DNA from 4 places in the Sphingomonas panacis genome. Region 3 is predicted to be linked to each of the others. Evidence: predicted binding sites of a transcription regulator. Region 3 holds the regulator's gene; each other region holds the start of a gene.

Region 1 (4,320 bases), 870 kb from region 3:
GACCATTATCTGATCGGGCGCTATGCCGATGCGAGCGGCGATCCGGTCGATCTCGCCATCGCGGTTTATGGGTCTCAGCAAGAGGGGAAGGAGATCGTCTCGTTCGGCGTGGGCGCTTTGCGTGAGGATGACGTGTGGGTGCGGATCGAGGATCTGCCCGATCTCGCCGGCGGCTCGGTGATCCACGTCACCGCACCCGGCCCCGTCGAGCGCGAGATCGCGACCTGGTATCGCGTCGGCGACATCGTCACGCACAGCGGCGCACGGCAGAAGCTCGCCACCCTGCAGGCCAAGCTGCTTGGCGGCCCGCAGCGCGCGGTGGCGGTGCATGTCTCGGCCGAGGTGTTGCCGGGCCGCGATCCGCGCGCGGCGATGCAGCGCTTCCTGAAGGCGCTCGGCCCGATCGACGTGGTGGCGGATCGCGCCGCCGGGATGTCCCGTTAGATGTGCGGGATCGCTGGCATCTTCTATCCGGCCATGCCCAAGCCGGTCGATCCGGTGCGGGTGCGCGCGATGACCGACGTGCAGGCGCATCGCGGCCCCGACGGCGGCGATGTGTGGACCGCTCCCGGTGTCGGCCTCGGCCACCGCCGCCTGTCGATCATCGATATCGCCGGCAGTCCGCAGCCGATGCGCAGCGCGGACGGATCGCTGACCGTTACGTACAACGGCGAAATCTATAATTTCGTCGAACTGCGCGCCGAATTGCAGGCCAGGGGTGCGCGTTTCGTCACCTCTGGCGATACCGAGGTGCTGCTGCACGGCTGGGCGGCGTGGGGGCCGGCGCTGCTCGATCGCTTGAACGGCATGTTCGCCTTCGCGATCCACGACGCGGCGCGCGGCTGTCTGTTCCTCGCGCGCGACCGGATGGGGGTGAAGCCCCTCCATTATGCCGAGCTTCCCGATGGTGCGGTGGTGTTCGCCTCCGAACTCAAGGGGCTGCTCGCACACCCGCTGCTGCGCCGCACGCCGCAGATCACCGCGATCGAGGACTATCTCGCGTTCGGTTATGTGCCCGACGACACCTCTATCGTCGCCGGTGTGAAGAAGCTTCCCGCCGGGCATTTCCTGCTGATCGAACGCGGCAAGCCCGTCCCCGCGCCATCGCGCTGGTGGGACGTGGATTTCTCGCGCCGCGCCACCGGCAGCCGCAGGGCGCTGGAGGAGGAACTGGTCGAGCGGATGCGCGCCGCCGTCACGCTGCGGATGGTCGCCGATGTGCCGCTCGGTGCGTTCCTGTCGGGCGGGGTGGACAGCTCGGCGGTGGTCGCGCTGATGGCCGAGGCTTCGCCACGCGCGGTGAAGACCTGCACGATCGGCTTCGACGTGGCCGGGGTGGACGAGCGCGGCTACGCCGACGTGATCGCCAAGCGCTTCGCCACCGAGCATCGCGAGCGGATCGTGTCGGCGGACGATTACGCGCTGATCGACACATTGGTCGCTGCGTTCGACGAACCCTTCGCCGATGCCTCGGCGCTCGCCACCTACCGGGTGTGCGAACTGGCGCGCGAGACGGTGACGGTCGCGCTGTCGGGCGACGGCGCGGACGAAGCGTTCGCGGGGTATCGCCGCTACAAGTTTCAGGCGGCGGAGGAGCGGGTGCGCGCACTATTGCCGGCATCGCTGCGCTCGCGCGTGTTCGGCACGCTCGGCCGGCATTATCCCAAGGCCGATTGGGCGCCGCGCGGCTTTCGCGCCAAGACGACCTTGCTCGCGCTCGCCGAGGATGGCGCCGAGGGCTATGCCCGCTCGGTCGGGGTGACGACGCCGGCGCTTCGCGCGGCTCTGCTCACCGACACCGCCCGCAAGGCGCTCGGCGGGCACCGCGCCGAGGACCGCTACGTCCGCGCGATGCGCGACGCGCCGGCACGCGATGCGCTCGATCGCGCGCAATATGCCGATTTCCAGCATTGGCTGCCCGGCGACATCCTCACCAAAGCTGATCGCACCAGCATGGCGGTGAGCCTCGAAGCGCGCGAACCGCTGCTCGACTACAAGCTCGTCGAATTCGCCGCGACCTTGCCCGATGATCTGCGGCTGCGCCACGGGCAGGGCAAGTGGCTGATGAAGAAGGCGATGGAGCGCTATCTGCCCAAGGACATTCTCTATCGCCCGAAAATGGGGTTCGTCACCCCGGTCGGGGCATGGTTCCGGGGGAGCCTCGCCGATGAAGCGGCGGCGCTGGCGCGTTCGCGCACGCTGATCGGCAGCGGCTGGTTCGATCCGCGCGCGATCGAGACAATCGCCGCCGATCATCGCGCCGGCCGCGCCGATCATGGCCGGACCTTGTGGCAATTGGTGATGCTCGAACGCAGCATGGCGCGGCTGTTCGGCGCGTGATCGGGGCGGTCCGGCTTGACGAACGCCGGCGCGCTTCCTAGCTCGCCGACATGGCCATCATGGAAATCCTCGAAGTCCCGGACCCCCGGCTGAAGAAGCACGCGAAGCCCGTCGATGTGATCGACGACGGCGTGCGCAAGATCGTGTCCGACATGTTCGACACGATGTACGACGCGCGCGGCATCGGTCTCGCCTCGATTCAGGTCGGGGTCGAGCAGGCGATCGTGGTGATCGATCTTCAGGAAGACGAGCCGCCGCTCGAAGAGGGCGGCGAACCGCGCCCCGGCCGGCAGCCGCGCGTGTTCATCAACCCGGAGATCCTGTGGCAGAGCGACGATCTCGCGGTGTACGCCGAAGGGTGTCTGTCGATCCCCGAGAATTACGCCGATGTCGAGCGCCCCGCGCGGTGCCGGGTGAAGTGGCTCGACCTCGACGGCAACGCACATGAGGAAGAGTTCGACGGGCTGATATCGACCTGCGTCCAGCATGAGATGGATCACCTCGCCGGCATCGTCTTCATCGATCACGTCTCGCGGCTGAAGCGCGACATGATCCTCAAGAAGCTCGCGAAAGCCCGCAAGGCGGCCTAATCACCGTTTGTCGCAGCGCGGTTGATCGCGTCGACCGGAGGCGATAGGTTCGCTCTTCGTTCCGGGGAGCAGGCGTTTGGACGGGTTTTTCGCGATTATCGTCATCGTGGCGCTGCTATGCGGCGTGGCGCTGGGCTGGTTCCTCGGGCAGCGCGGAACGGCGGCGATCCAGTCCGAGCGCGACGCGCGCGAGGCCGATTTCAAGCGTGCGATCGTCGATCTCGCCAGCGCCGAGGAGCGCGCGCGCGCGGCGTTCGGCTTGCGCGAGGAACTCGCCGAAGTGCGCGCCGAGCTTTCCGAGATGCGCGAGGATCGTGACCGCGTTCGGCTGGAGAATACCGCGCTCAAGACGCACGCCGCCTCGTTCGAGCATCGCCTTTCCGAGCGGTTGGCGGAAGAAGAGGCGCGGCTCAAGATGGCGCATGACGCGCACGAGGCGCGCGAACGTGCGCTGCGCGAGGCGTTTCAGGCGCGCGAGCAGACCAGCACCGAGACGTATGAAGCGCGAATCGCCGGGCTGCTTCACGCCAAGGATCTGCTCGCCACCCAGTTCGCCGAAGTCTCCAACAAGCTGCTGACCGAGGCGCAGGAGAATTTCCTCAAGCGCGCCGACGAACGTTTCCGCCAGTCCGAGGAGACGGCGGGGCAGAACCTCAAGTCGATGCTCCAGCCGGTCAGCGACCGCCTGCTGCGCTACGAGGAAACCGTCACCAAGGTCGAGGCCGAACGGCTGAGCGCGTTCGACCAGTTGAAGGGGCAACTCGAAGGCCTGCGGGTCGGGCAGGAGAAGGTCTCCACCGAGGCGGCCAAGCTGGTCAATTCGCTGCGCAATGCGCCCAAATCGCGCGGGCGCTGGGGCGAGCAGCAGTTGAAGAACGTGCTCGAAACCTGCGGCCTGTCCGAACATACCGATTTCCAGACCGAGGTGAGCATCGCCGGCGGTGACGAGGGCGGGCGGCTTCGCCCGGACGCGATCGTCAAGGTGCCAGGCGGGCGCAGTCTGGTCATCGACGCCAAGGTCTCGCTCAACGCCTATCAGGATGCGTTCGGTGCGGTCGACGAGGCAGAGCGCAAGCGCGGGCTCGATCTCCACGCGGCCTCGATGCGCGCGCACGTCAACGGCCTCGGCAACAAATCCTATTGGAGCCAATTTCCCGACGCGCCCGACTACGTCATCATGTTCGTACCCGGAGAACATTTCCTGTCGGCGGCGTTGGAGCATGACCCGACCTTGTGGGATTTCGCGTTCGACAAGCGCGTGCTGCTGGCGACGCCGACCAACCTGATCGCGATCGCGCGCACCGTCTCGGCGGTGTGGCGGCAGGAGAAGCTGGCCGCCGACGCGCGCCGGATCGGCGAACTCGGCAAGGAGATGCACGATCGTCTCGCC
Region 2 (4,320 bases), 720 kb from region 3:
GACAATCTCGCGCGAGCGGCTCAAGGCGCTGATCTCGAGCGGCGCCGTCACCGACGCACAAGGCGTGCTGCGGCGCGATCCGGCGAGCAAGGCGGTTCCGGGCGGGCGCTACCACGTTACCGTCCCCGATCCCCAGCCCGCGCACAACGAACCGCAGGACATCGCGCTCAACGTCGTGTTCGAGGACGATCATCTGATCGTGATCGACAAGCAAGCCGGGCTCGTCGTCCACCCGGCGGCGGGCAATTTCGACGGCACGCTCGTCAATGCGTTGCTCCATCACTGCGCGGGGCGGTTGTCAGGGATCGGCGGAGTCGCGCGACCGGGCATCGTCCACCGCATCGACAAGAACACCTCCGGCCTGATGGTCGCCGCCAAGACCGATCGTGCACACGTGGGCCTTGCCAAGCAATTCGCGGCCCACAGCATCGACCGCCGCTACAAGGCGATCGTCTCGGGCAGGCCGACCCCCGCGCAGGGCAGCGTCGACGCGCCGCTCGCGCGGAGCCCGCAAAACCGCAAGAAGGTCGCGATCGTCGCTGGCGGCAAGCGGGCGGTCACCCATTTCAGCACGCTCACCCGGCTGCGCGATGCCGCGCTCGTCGAGTGCCGGCTGGAGACCGGGCGCACGCATCAGGTGCGCGTCCATATGGCCTCGATCGGCCATCCCTTGCTGGGTGACCCGGTCTATGGTAGAACAAAACCGGGACACCGGCCCATTCTGGAAACCTTGAATTTCCGCCGGCAGGCGTTGCACGCCGCCCGCCTGGGGTTCATTCACCCGCTGGAAAGCAACGCTTTGGCATTTGAAAGCGAAATGCCGTCGGACATGCAGGAACTGTTCGATAGTCTCAACGTATAGGTTCAAGCGCGGACGTCGCCACGCTATCGGGACGTTCGTCATTAAGGGAGATTGATCATGGCCACCGGCAGCAACGTACCGGCGACGATCCCCGCTCTTGGCGGTGAGGCGAGCCTCAACCGCTATCTGTCTGAGATCAAGAAGTTTCCGATCCTCGCGCCCGAGCAGGAATATATGCTCGCCAAGCGCTTCGAAGAGCATGGCGATACCGATGCGGCAGCGCAGCTCGTCACCTCGCACCTGCGACTCGTCGCGAAGATCGCGATGGGGTATCGCGGCTACGGCCTGCCCGTGTCCGAGCTGATCTCGGAGGGCAATATCGGGCTGATGCAGGGTGTGAAGAAGTTCGAGGCCGATCGCGGCTTCCGGCTCGCCACCTACGCGATGTGGTGGATCCGTGCGTCGATTCAGGAATTCATCCTGCGCTCGTGGAGCCTCGTCAAGATGGGCACCACGGCTGCGCAGAAGAAGCTGTTCTTCAACCTGCGCCGCATGAAGTCCAAGCTCGACGCGTTCGAGGACGGCGATCTCAGCCCCGAGCATCTCGCCAAGATCGCGCACGATCTCGGCGTGACCGAGGCCGAGGTGACGAGCATGAACCGTCGCATGTCGATGGGTGGCGACACCTCGCTTAACGTGCCGATGCGTGAGGATGGCGACGGCCAGTGGCAGGATTGGCTTCAGGACGATTCGCCGTTGCAGGACACGATCGTCGCCGACGCGCAGGAGGCCGACGTCCGCCACGCGATGCTCGAAAGCGCGATGACCGACCTCAACGAGCGTGAGCAGCACATCCTCACCGAACGCCGCCTCACCGACGAGCCGAAAACGCTCGAAGAGCTGAGCCAGGTCTATGGCGTGTCGCGCGAACGCGTCCGCCAGATCGAGGTGCGCGCGTTCGAGAAGCTGCAAAAGGCGATGATGCGGCTCGCCGGCGACAAGCGCATGCTCGTCGCCGCCTGAGCGCTTGCGGATCGGCGCGCGGGGCGTGATGATGCGGCATGCCAAACCGCCCACGCCCCGCCGAGCCGGACCACACATGACGATATTTCACCGCACCGGCGGCGATCGATGATCCTCCGGCTGATCGGTTGGGTGTTCAAGCTGGTGCTTGGCTTCCTGATCCTCTCGGTGGCGATGGTGATCGTGTACCGCTTCGTGCCGCCGCCGGTGACGCTGACGATGCTGGCCGATGGCTTGAGCGGGCACGGCATCACCAAATCGTGGATGCCGTTATCGCGGATTGATCCCGATATGCCGCGCGCCGCGATCGCCGGTGAGGATTCGCGCTTCTGCTCGCACCACGGCTTCGATGTCGCCGCGATCGAGAAAGCCTATCTGCGCAACGCGCGCGGCGGCCGTATCCGTGGCGGCTCGACGATCAGCCAGCAAACCGCCAAGAACGTCTTTCTCATCCAGGGCGGCGGCTATGCCCGCAAGGCGCTGGAGGCGTATTTCACCGTCCTCATTGAAAATCTGTGGGGCAAGCGCCGCATCATGGAAGTCTATCTGAACGTCGCCGAGACGGGGATCGGCACCTACGGCGTCAACGCCGGCGCGATGCGCTATTTCCACCACGACGCCTCTTCGCTGACCCCCGCCGAGGCCGGTCGTATGGCGGCGGTGCTGCCCCAGCCCAAGAAGCGCGCGGTGATCGATCCCCACGGCTTCGTGCGCCGCCACGGCAATGTGCTGTCGCGCCGCGTCGGTGTGGTGCGCAACGACGGATTGGATGCCTGCCTGCGGTAGATCGCGACGAGCCCCGTCTCCCCGTTCGTGCTGAGCTTGTCGAAGCACGTGCCCAAAGCGGCGTCCATCGTGATACGCACTTCGACAAGCTCAGTGCGAACGGTGGGGGTGATTGGACCTGATAAGCGGTCAAAGATGATGGCCGCTCGACATCCAACCGATTAGAACATATACAGAACGTATGGCCCAGCTCGATACCCGCGCGAAACTCGAGATTCTTGCCGATGCCGCCAAATACGACGCAAGCTGCGCTTCGTCCGGCTCGGTCAAGCGCACCTCGCGCGACGGCAAGGGGATCGGCTCGACCGATAGCGGTATGGGTATCTGCCATGCCTATGCGCCGGACGGGCGCTGCATCAGCCTGCTCAAGATCCTGCTCACCAACAGCTGCATCTTCGACTGCCATTATTGTATCAACCGCAAGAGCAGCAACGTCCGCCGCGCGCGATTCACCACCGATGAAGTGGTGCGGCTCACCCTCTCCTTCTATCGCCGCAACTACATCGAGGGCCTGTTCCTCTCCTCGGGAATCATCGGCTCGTCGAACTACACGATGGAGCAAATCGTCGAAGTTGCACGCAGCTTGCGCGAGGATCATGAATTTCGCGGCTACATTCACCTCAAGACGATCCCAGACGCCGATCCCGAACTGATCCACCAGGCCGGGCTTCATGCCGACCGCATCTCGATCAACGTCGAACTGCCGACCGCAAGCGGTCTCAAGCGGCTCGCGCCCGAGAAGTCGCAGGATCGCATCGAGGACGCGATGGCCGGCATGTCCGACGCGATCCTCGACACCGCCGACGCGAAGAAACACTACAGGTCCGCGCCGCGCTTCGCCCCCGCCGGGCAATCGACCCAGATGATCGTCGGCGCCGACGCCGCGACCGACCGCGACATCGTCTCGCGCGCTGCCGGGCTGTACGGATCGTTCAACCTCAAGCGCGTCTATTACTCGGCATTTTCGCCGATCCCAGATGCAAGCGCTGTGCTGCCGCTCCAGCGCCCGCCGCTGATGCGAGAACATCGCCTGTACCAGTCTGACTGGCTGATGCGCTTCTACGGCTTCAAGCCCGGTGAGGTCGCCGATGCGGCCGATGACAATGGCATGATGCGGCTCGACATCGATCCCAAGCTCGCCTGGGCGCTCAAATTCCGCGGCGCCTTCCCGGTCGATGTCAACACAGGCCCGCGCGAAATGCTGCTGCGCGTGCCCGGCCTCGGCACGCGCGCGGTCGACAAGATCGTCGCCGCTCGGCGCGGACGGCGGCTCACCCTCGCCGACATCGGGCGGCTCACCGTTTCGCTCGCCAAGGTGCGTCCCTTCCTGATCGCGAGCGACTGGCGGCCGGTCGCGCTCGCCGACAAGGCCGATCTGCAGCTCCCCAAACCGGCGGCGAAGCAGATGGAATTGTTCGGGTGACGATGCGCACGGCCGACGCAATGCGCGTGATCGCGCTCGACGCGGAGGACGATTTCGACGGCTGGCGCGAGGGTGTCCGCGCTGCAGTTCAGGATCACGTCGCGCCCGAGCGGATCGTGTGGCGCGTCGGAGACCAGCCGGGCGAACTGTTCGGGTCGGAAGCCCCCGCAACCGCTTCGGCCGCCAATTTCACGGTGCCGCGCGCTTTTGTCGATCTCGCCCGCAAAGCGATCCTCCACACCGATCGCGAACGCTTCGCGTTGCTCCACACGCTGCTGGTGCGGCC
Region 3 (4,320 bases):
CGCTTGGAAAGCTTGCCGCCGTCCGGCCCGTGGATCATCGGTACGTGCGCATAGACCGGCTCGGGCCAATTCATCGCCTTGATGATCGGCAACTGGCGGAAGGCATTATTGAGATGGTCGTCGCCGCGGATGACGTGCGTCACGCCCATGTCGTGATCGTCCACCACCACCGCGAGCATATAGGTCGGCGTGCCATCCGAGCGCAGCAGGATGAGATCGTCGAGTTCCGAATTCTGGACGGTGATGCTGCCCTGAACGCGGTCGACGATCGTCGTGGCGCCTTCGGTCGGCGCCTTGAGGCGAATGACATAGGGCTTCTCGCCCGCTTCCGGTGCGCGATCACGCCACGGGCTGCGAACCCGCAACGGACGCTTGGCGGCTTCCGCCTGGGCGCGCATCGCGGCGAGTTCCTCGTGCGTCATGTAGCAGCGGTAGGCGTGGCCGCTTTCAACCATCTGATGCGCGACCTCCGCATGGCGCACGGCGCGTTCGAACTGGAACACGGCATCGCCGTCCCAATCCAGCCCGAGCCACTGCATCGAGGTCAGGATCGCATCGATCGCCGGCTGGGTCGAGCGCGCGCGATCGGTATCCTCGATTCGCAGCAGGAACTTGCCGCCCTTTGCTTTCGCGTACAGCCAGTTGAACAAAGCCGTGCGCGCGCCGCCGATGTGCAGATAACCGGTCGGCGAGGGCGCGAACCGGGTGACGATGTTTGCGGTTTCGGGCGTGCCGGATACGGCCGCCGCGCTATCAGATGTTGCGCCCAACCGCGCTTGCTCCCAGACATGAATATCGATGGCCAACTCAGCCGCCGACGCCCCTAGCACGCGACCTTCGCCGCTTCAAATCGGCTGGCAGCGCCCGTGCCGCGCGGCGCTGGAGCGATGGCTGGAGGCCGAGCGGGACCAACTCGTGCTCTGGCTGCCGGTGATGCTGGGCGCGGGCATCACTGCGTGGCTGGTGCTGCCCGATCCGCTGACATGGCGTGTCGCGGCGTTGGGGGCAGGAGGCGTGTCGCTCACCGCAATCGCGGTCGCGCGCGGTGATCGGGCGGGGCGAGCGGTTGCGGTGGCGGCACTGCTCGTCGTGTTCGGCATCATTTTGATCTGGTGGCGCGCCGAGTCAGCCGATGTTGCGCCGCTTGCCGGCCCCGTGCTGGCGCGATTCGAGGCGAAGGTCGAACGGATCGATCCGATCGCCGCGCGCGATCTTGTGCGGCTGCGGCTGGCGCCCTTGCGCGTGATCGCGGACGGCAAACGCGCCGCGCCAGTCTTGCCGGCGCACCTGCGCGTCAACCTCGCGGTTGCGGATGTGCCGCCGGGGCTGGGCGTCGGCGCGACGATCCGGTTGCGCGCGCGGCTGCTCCCGCCGCCAGCGCCCGCCGTACCGGGCGCCTATGATTTCGCGCGGGTCGCCTGGTTCGATGGGATCGGGGCGACTGGGCGCGGGATCGCGCCGGTGGCGGTGCTAAGGCACGGCGCGCCAGCGAATGACGGGCTTCGGCAGCGGTTGTCCCGCCACATCCAAGCGAGCGCGCGCGGCGGCACCGGCGCGATCGCGGCCGCGCTCGCTACCGGCGATCAGGGCGCGATCCCGGAGAAGGACGCTGAGGCGATGCGGAGGTCCGGTCTCGCGCATCTGCTGTCGGTGAGCGGGTTGCACATCACCGCCGTGGTCGGCGCGGTGATGTTGATCGTGACGCGCCTGCTCGCGCTGGTGCCGTGGATCGCGCTGCGCTGGCGGGTGCCGCTGATCGCCGCCGGCGCGGGGGCGCTAGCGGCGATTGGTTATACGGTGCTGACCGGCGCCGAGGTGCCGACCGTGCGATCGTGCGTCGCCGCGCTGCTGGTGCTGGTCGCGCTGGCGATGGGGCGCGAGGCGATCACGCTGCGGCTGGTCGCGGCGGGGGCGTTCGTGGTGCTGTTGCTCTATCCTGAAGCACTGGCAGGGCCGAGCTTTCAGCTTTCGTTCGCGGCGGTCGTGGCGATCGTGTCGCTTCACGAACATCCCGCGATGAAGCGCTGGTTCGGGCCGCATGAGGAAGGGCGCGGGCGGGCGATGTTGCGTGGGCCGGCGTCGCTGTTGCTGACCGGAATCGTCGTCGAACTGGCGCTGATCCCGATCTCGGTGTTCCACTTCCACCGGGCGGGCGTGTACGGATCGGTCGCCAATATCGTGGCGATCCCGCTGACGACGTTCGTGACGATGCCGTTCGAGGCGCTGGCGTTGCTGTTTGATTGCGTCGGCGCCGGAGCGCCGTTCTGGTGGGTTACATCGCGGTCGCTCGATGTGTTGCTCTGGATCGCGCATGCGGTGGCGGGGCTGCCGGGGGCGGTGGCTTCGATCCCGGCGATGCCCGCGGGCGCCTACGGGTTGATGGTCGCGGGCGGGCTTTGGATCGCTTTGTGGCGGACGCGGTGGCGGCGGCTGGGCGTAGCGCCGCTGGTGGTCGGGGCGGCGTGGGCGGCGTTGACGCCGGCGCCGGATCTGCTCGTGACCGGCGACGGGCGGCACGCGGCGATCCGCACGGCTGGCGGCAATCTGGCGGTGCTGCGCGACCGGACCGGCGATTATACCGCATCGACCTTTGCCGAGAACGGCGGCGTGGATGCGGTGCCGCTGCTGATGTCCGAACAGCCTGATGCGCGGTGCAGTCGCGATCTGTGTCTTGTGCGGCGCGGTGCTTGGCGAATCCTTGCGACGCGGAGTTCTTACCTTGTGCCGGTCGAGCAGCTCGTTCCGCTGTGCGCCGGCGCCGATATCGTCATCTCCGAGCGGCGGCTGCCGCGCGCGTGTGCGCCGCGCTGGTTGAAGCTCGATGCGGTGGCGCTGGCGCGGACGGGCGGGGTGGCGATCACCTTCTCAACCCGAAACATCGCTATCGTGAGCCACAGCGAGGACCGTCATCCGTGGCGGGTCAGTCGTAGCGGCGGAGCAGGCCGGCGAGCTTTCCCTGGATACGGACCTGGGCGGGGGCGTAGCGCTGGGGATCGTAGGCGCGGTTGGCGGGATCGAGACGGACCATCGCGCCTTCGCGGCGGAAGTATTTGAGAGTCGCTTCGGCCTCTTCGATCAGCGCGACGACGATCTCGCCGTCGCGGGCGGTTTCGGTGCGGCGGATGAGCGCGTAATCGCCATCCAAGATACCGGCATCGACCATCGAATCGCCTGCGACTTCAAGGGCATAATGCTCGCCACCGCCCAACAGGGCGGCGGGGACCGCGAGCATCGACTGGCCCTCGAACGCCTCGATCGGCACGCCGGCGGCGATGCGGCCGTGGAGCGGGATTTCGATCACGTCGTTGGCGGGCTGGGGCAGGGTGCGGATGTTTGCGGGTGGCAAAGGTGGTGCGACGTTTGCCTTCTTTGCGGTCGCGACACGCTCGGGCATGCGCAGCACTTCGAGCGCACGCGCGCGGTTCGGCAAGCGGCGGATGAACTGGCGTTCCTCGAGCGCGCTGATCAAACGATGCACGCCCGACTTCGACTTGAGATCGAGCGCGTCCTTCATCTCCTCGAACGAGGGCGACACGCCGGTTTCCTCCAGGCGATCATTGATGAAGCAGATCAGCTCGTGCTGCTTGCGAGTGAGCATCGCGTTCCTCCGTCCGAACAGATGCGGAACCAATATGGAACGGTAGGATGCAAGTCAAGCAGCGTCCATCAGCCGAGCGGCAGGATTTCCACCGAGTCGCCGGCCTTGGCGGCGGGCGCGTTCGGCGCGCGGATCACCAGGCAGTCGGCGCGGGCAAGCGTGCGCAGCATCGAACTGTCCTGGATCGCCGCGACATAGACGCGGCCACCCCGCGTCTCGGCACGCAGATAATCGGCGCGGTGATCGTTGGCGGGCAGGTCTTCGCCGAGGATCGCGCTCGCGCGGCGCGGCTGGGGATCGGCGGCACCGCTCATGAACGCGATGAGCGGGCGCAGGAACAACGTCGCGGTGACGAAGGCGGAGACGGGGTTGCCGGGCAGGCCGAGCACCACCGTGCCGTTCAGCCGCCCCGCCAGCATCGGCTTGCCGGGGCGAAGCGCGATCCGCCAGAAATCGAGGACGCCGCCCGCCGCCTCCAGCGCGGGCCGCACCAGATCATGATCGCCGACCGACGCGCCGCCGGTGGTGACGAGGATATCGGCATCGACGCGTGCGAAGGCGGCGGTGATCGTGTCGAGCCGATCGGGCAGGATGCCGAGATCGACGACCTCGACCGGCAGATCGGCGAGCATCGCGGCGAGCATCGCGCCGTTCGATTCGGGCAAAGCGCCGGGCGGCAGCGGCGCGCCGGGCGCGACCAGTTCGTCGCCGGTCGCGACGGT
Region 4 (4,320 bases), 660 kb from region 3:
GAACACGCTGACCTTGTCGCCGTCGGCTTCCTCGGTCCACAAGGTCTTGCCGAGCCGCCCCGAATTGTTGGCGATCACGCCGCTCGCGGCGGCGAGGATGTGCGGGGTCGATCGGTAATTTTGTTCGAGCCGGATCACCTTGGCGCCGGGGAAATCCTTCTCGAACTTGAGGATGTTCTCGACCTGCGCGCCGCGCCACGAATAGATCGACTGGTCATCGTCGCCGACGCAGCAGATGTTCTTGCGCTCCTGCGCGAGCAGGCGGAGCCAGAGATACTGGACGCTGTTGGTGTCCTGATATTCGTCGACCATGATGTATTTGAAGCGGCGCTGATAATCGGCGAGCACCTCGCGGTCGCGCTTGAGGATGGTCAGCATGTGGAGCAGCAGATCGCCGAAATCGCAGGCGTTCAGGGCGGCGAGGCGAGTCTGGTATTGCTGGTAGAGTTCGCCGCCGCGCCCGTTGGCGTAGCGTTCGCTCTCGCCCGCGTCGATATCGCTGGGGACGAGGCCCTTGTTCTTCCATTCGTCGATCAGCCCGGCGAGGCTGCGCGCGGGGAAGCGCTTCTCGTCGATGTCGGCGGCGATGACGAGCTGCTTCAGGAGCCGCAACTGATCGTCGGTGTCGAGAATCGAGAAATTCGATTGCAGCCCGACCAGTTCGGCATGGCGGCGCAGCATCTTCGCGCCGATCGCGTGGAAGGTGCCGAGCCACGGCATCCCCTCGACGACATCGCCGACGAGCCGGCCGACGCGCTCGCGCATCTCGCGCGCGGCCTTGTTGGTGAAGGTGACGCTGAGGATTTCGCTCGGGTAGGCGCGGCGGGTCGCGAGTAGGTGGCCGAGCCGGGCGGTGAGCGCGGCGGTCTTGCCGGTGCCTGCGCCGGCGAGCACCAGAACGGGGCCTTCAGTGGTGAGCACGGCATCGCGCTGCGGCGCGTTGAGGCCTTTGAGATAGGCGGGTTCGGGGGCGGGCGCGGGGATATTCATCGGCGAACAGGTAGGGAACGGGAGCGGCGAGGGCAATCTTTGATCGCCGCGCAAAGCCGCGCGCGATGCGACGAAGCGATGCCGGCCCGGTGCGCGCCGGTTGCCGCCGAAACAAATCGAGATTAAGGGGCGCCGCAACATCGGTGCGACCAACGCGCCGTTTTCGACGGGGCTTCGCCAAGAACGCTGCTGTCATCATATGGTAACAGAAGCAGGCCACGCCGACTTTATGGATATATCCACTACAGCGTCACTCGAACCGAGTGAACGTGCCGTCGGCGTGCCGCATATTGACCGGCCCTTGCACCCGGCGGGGCGCTGGATCTTCCTCGCGATCATCGTCGGTGCGATCGGTTATGCGGGCGCGAGCATCCTGTTCGATACCGCGCAGGCGGGCGAGGGGCTGGCGACCGCGACCTTCGCGTTCCTCGCGCTGGCGCTGCTGATCGCGCTTGGGTTCGAGTTCGTCAACGGCTTCCATGACACCGCCAACGCGGTCGCCACGGTGATCTACACGCACTCGCTGCCGGCTCCGGTGGCGGTGGTATGGTCCGGGTTCTTCAACTTCCTCGGCGTGATGTTTTCGAGCGGCGCAGTGGCCTATGCGATCGTGACGCTGCTGCCGGTCGACCTGATCCTCCACGTCGGGTCGGGCGCCGGATTCGCGATGATCTTCGCGCTGCTGCTGGCGGCGGTGATCTGGAACCTCGCGACCTGGTATGTCGGGTTGCCCAATTCGTCGAGCCATGCGCTGATCGGCTCGGTGCTGGGCGTCGGCTTCGCCAACCAGATCCTGGCGCATGGCGGCAACGGCACCTCGGGCGTGGACTGGGGGCAGGCGCAGAAGGTGCTGTCGGCGTTGCTGTTCAGCCCGCTGATCGGCTTCGTCGCGTCGATGGTGCTGCTGCTGGTGATGAAGCGCGTGCTGCGCAACCCGACGCTCTACACCGCGCCGAGCGCCGATTCACCGCCGCCCAAGGGCATCCGCGCGACGCTGATCGCGACCTGTACCGCGGTCTCCTTCTTCCACGGCAGCAATGACGGGCAGAAGGGCATGGGGCTCATCATGCTGATCCTGATCGGCTGCGCGCCGACCGCCTATGCGCTCAACCGCACCATGCCGGCGAGCGAGATGCCCGCCTTCACCGCATCGGCCAACGCCGCCGCCACCGCGTTCCGCGCGCATGGCGGCACGGTCGGCAGCGATGTCGGCGCGGCGCGGGTGGTGCTGACTCATGCGCTGGAGACCAAGAAGGCGACCGGGCCCGCGACCTATGGCGCGATCGACACGCTTTCGCACGATGTCACCGCGCGCATTTCGGGATATGGTTCGCTCGACAAGGTGCCGGCGGCGGCGACGCCGAACCTGCGCAACGACATGTATCTTTTGCAGGGCGTCGCGCAGTTCGTGACCAAGGACAAAGCGTCCGAAACGATCTTCTCGGCGGACGAGCTGGACGCGATCGGTGCGTATCAGAAGCATCTCGAAAAGGGCACGCGCTTCATCCCGCTATGGGTGAAGGTGATCGTCGCGATCGCGCTCGGGCTCGGCACGATGGTCGGCTGGAAGCGGATCGTCGTCACGGTCGGCGAGAAGATCGGCAAGACGCATCTGACCTACGGCATGGGCGCCTCCGCCGAAATCGTTGCCGCCTTCACGATCATGACCGCCGATCTGTTCGCGGCGCCGGTTTCGACGACGCACATCCTGTCGAGCGGTGTGGCGGGCGCGTCGGTGGCGAGCGGCAGCGGGTTGCAGACGCGCACGATCCTCAACATGGTGCTCGCCTGGGTGATGACGCTGCCGGCGGCGATGCTGCTGTCGGGCGGGTTGTACTGGCTGCTGCTCGGCGTGGTGCGCGCTTCGGCGGGGTGAGCCTTTAAGCGCGCGCTCCGGGCACGCCCTTCGACACGCTCAGGACGAACGGCGAGAGTGCGCGCGTTTCTTTAACCGTTTCAAACCTTCACCCGTTCATGCTTCGAAACGCTCGGCACGAACGGGCGGGTGTCGTTATGGCGCGACGGGTACGCAGCTCGTCCGGGCGGCGGCGCAGGCGCGGGTGGCGGCGGCGCTTGAGGCGAGCGGGCCGGCCTGGAGGCGGGTGACCGCGCCGGTTTTCACATAATAGGGTTGCAGGCCGGGCAGGCGGCCCTGCACCGATTGCCACAGGCCGCGCGCATTGCCCTCGTCGCGGAACGCGCCGAGCTGGATTCGCCAGCGGCCGTTGCCGGCCAGAGTCGGCGCGGGCTGCGCCGGTGCGGGGCGCGGGCGGGGCGGCGGCGGCGTCGGGCGTGTGCGCGGCGCATCGGGAGCGTTGCCGCGCGGCGGTGCGTCGGGTTCGTCCTGCCGGGGCGTATGGACGGTGGGCGCGGGCCGCGCGTTGGGATCGTAGGCGGAGGGCGGCAGATCGGCGCCGCGCATCGCGGTCTGCGCGCCGGCGTTCGCGATTTCGGGTGGGAGCTGCGGGCGTTTCTCGTCCGCCTCGTACTGGCGGGAGAGGGCCATGCCCTTCTGGCGGTCCTCGGGCGAGAGATACTGGTCCATCTGCGCCTGCACCTGCGGCGCGCGTGGCTGCCCTTGCGCGGCCGAGCGCAGGATCAGCGCATAGGCGCGCGGCCAATCCTTGCTGACGCTGTCGCCGTTGAACAGCATCGTGCCGTACACGAGCTGCGCGCGCGGCTCGCCGCGTGTGGCGGAACGTTCGAGCCAGTGGACCGCATCGGTGCGCTTGCCCTGATCGAACAGGATCAGCCCGTAATTGTCCTCGGCCTGAAGATGGCCCTGCATCGCCGCCTTGCGATACCAGCTTTCCGCCATCGGCAGATCGGTGGGAACGCCGCGGCCGAGCTTATAGGCCTGGCCGAGATTGAACTGCGCGTCGGCATCGCCCTTGATCGCGGCCGGGCGCCATTCGTCGATCGCCTTGCGGTAATCGCCACGGCTCCACGCATCCACGCCGGCTTTGACGTCGGCGAACGCCGGCACCGCGAGAGCCATGCCACCCGCCGCCACCGAGACCAAAATCCATGTCTTCATACGCGGACCCGCATTTCATCGCCCCAAAATCACCTTCGGTTACGCTGAGATACGCAAGATTGGCAAAGATTTCGTTAGGCAGACCGTGCCGAAAAGGAGCGTATCGCCCGGCATTAACCTGTTCTTGACCAATATTGGGGCAATGAGCGGCTTCTACAGGCGGGGGTTGAACGGGGCACATGCGCGTTGTCGCGATGGCATCACAGAAGGGCGGGTCCGGCAAGACCACGCTGACCGGGCATCTCGCCGTCCAGGCAGAGCGTGCGGGAGCGGGGCCGGTGGTGCTGATCGAC

The links. The regulator LexA, encoded in region 3, represses DNA repair genes until DNA is damaged. The targets are predictions, from matches to a motif close to GTTCCNCNCTTGTTCT.
Region 1: a site for LexA is predicted at 2,978-2,993, ahead of J0A91_RS17150 (DNA recombination protein RmuC). Genes of this name have one in related genera too.
Region 2: a site for LexA is predicted at 2,775-2,790, ahead of J0A91_RS17880 (putative DNA modification/repair radical SAM protein). Genes of this name have one in related genera too.
Region 4: a site for LexA is predicted at 994-1,009, ahead of J0A91_RS18155 (ATP-dependent helicase). Genes of this name have one in related genera too.

What each region holds. Positions count from the first base shown of each region.
Region 1 is NZ_CP014168.1:3,775,968-3,780,287, reverse strand. Features, by position in the region: gene xrtA (exosortase A) at 1-444, shown strand, start outside; gene J0A91_RS17160 (XrtA/PEP-CTERM system amidotransferase) at 445-2,340, shown strand; gene def (peptide deformylase) at 2,391-2,930, shown strand; gene J0A91_RS17150 (DNA recombination protein RmuC) at 3,232-4,320, shown strand, end outside.
Region 2 is NZ_CP014168.1:3,920,071-3,924,390, forward strand. Features, by position in the region: gene J0A91_RS17865 (RluA family pseudouridine synthase) at 1-862, shown strand, start outside; gene rpoH (RNA polymerase sigma factor RpoH) at 920-1,825, shown strand; gene mtgA (monofunctional biosynthetic peptidoglycan transglycosylase) at 1,934-2,611, shown strand; gene J0A91_RS17880 (putative DNA modification/repair radical SAM protein) at 2,793-4,034, shown strand; gene J0A91_RS17885 (UdgX family uracil-DNA binding protein) at 4,055-4,320, shown strand, end outside.
Region 3 is NZ_CP014168.1:4,641,562-4,645,881, reverse strand. Features, by position in the region: gene gltX (glutamate--tRNA ligase) at 1-770, opposite strand, end outside; partial or broken gene J0A91_RS21520 (ComEC/Rec2 family competence protein) at 799-2,916, shown strand; gene lexA (transcriptional repressor LexA) at 2,921-3,598, opposite strand; gene J0A91_RS21510 (molybdopterin molybdotransferase MoeA) at 3,667-4,320, opposite strand, start outside.
Region 4 is NZ_CP014168.1:3,982,847-3,987,166, reverse strand. Features, by position in the region: gene J0A91_RS18155 (ATP-dependent helicase) at 1-990, opposite strand, end outside; gene J0A91_RS18150 (inorganic phosphate transporter) at 1,220-2,866, shown strand; gene J0A91_RS18145 (SPOR domain-containing protein) at 3,002-4,027, opposite strand; gene J0A91_RS18140 (ParA family protein) at 4,207-4,320, shown strand, end outside.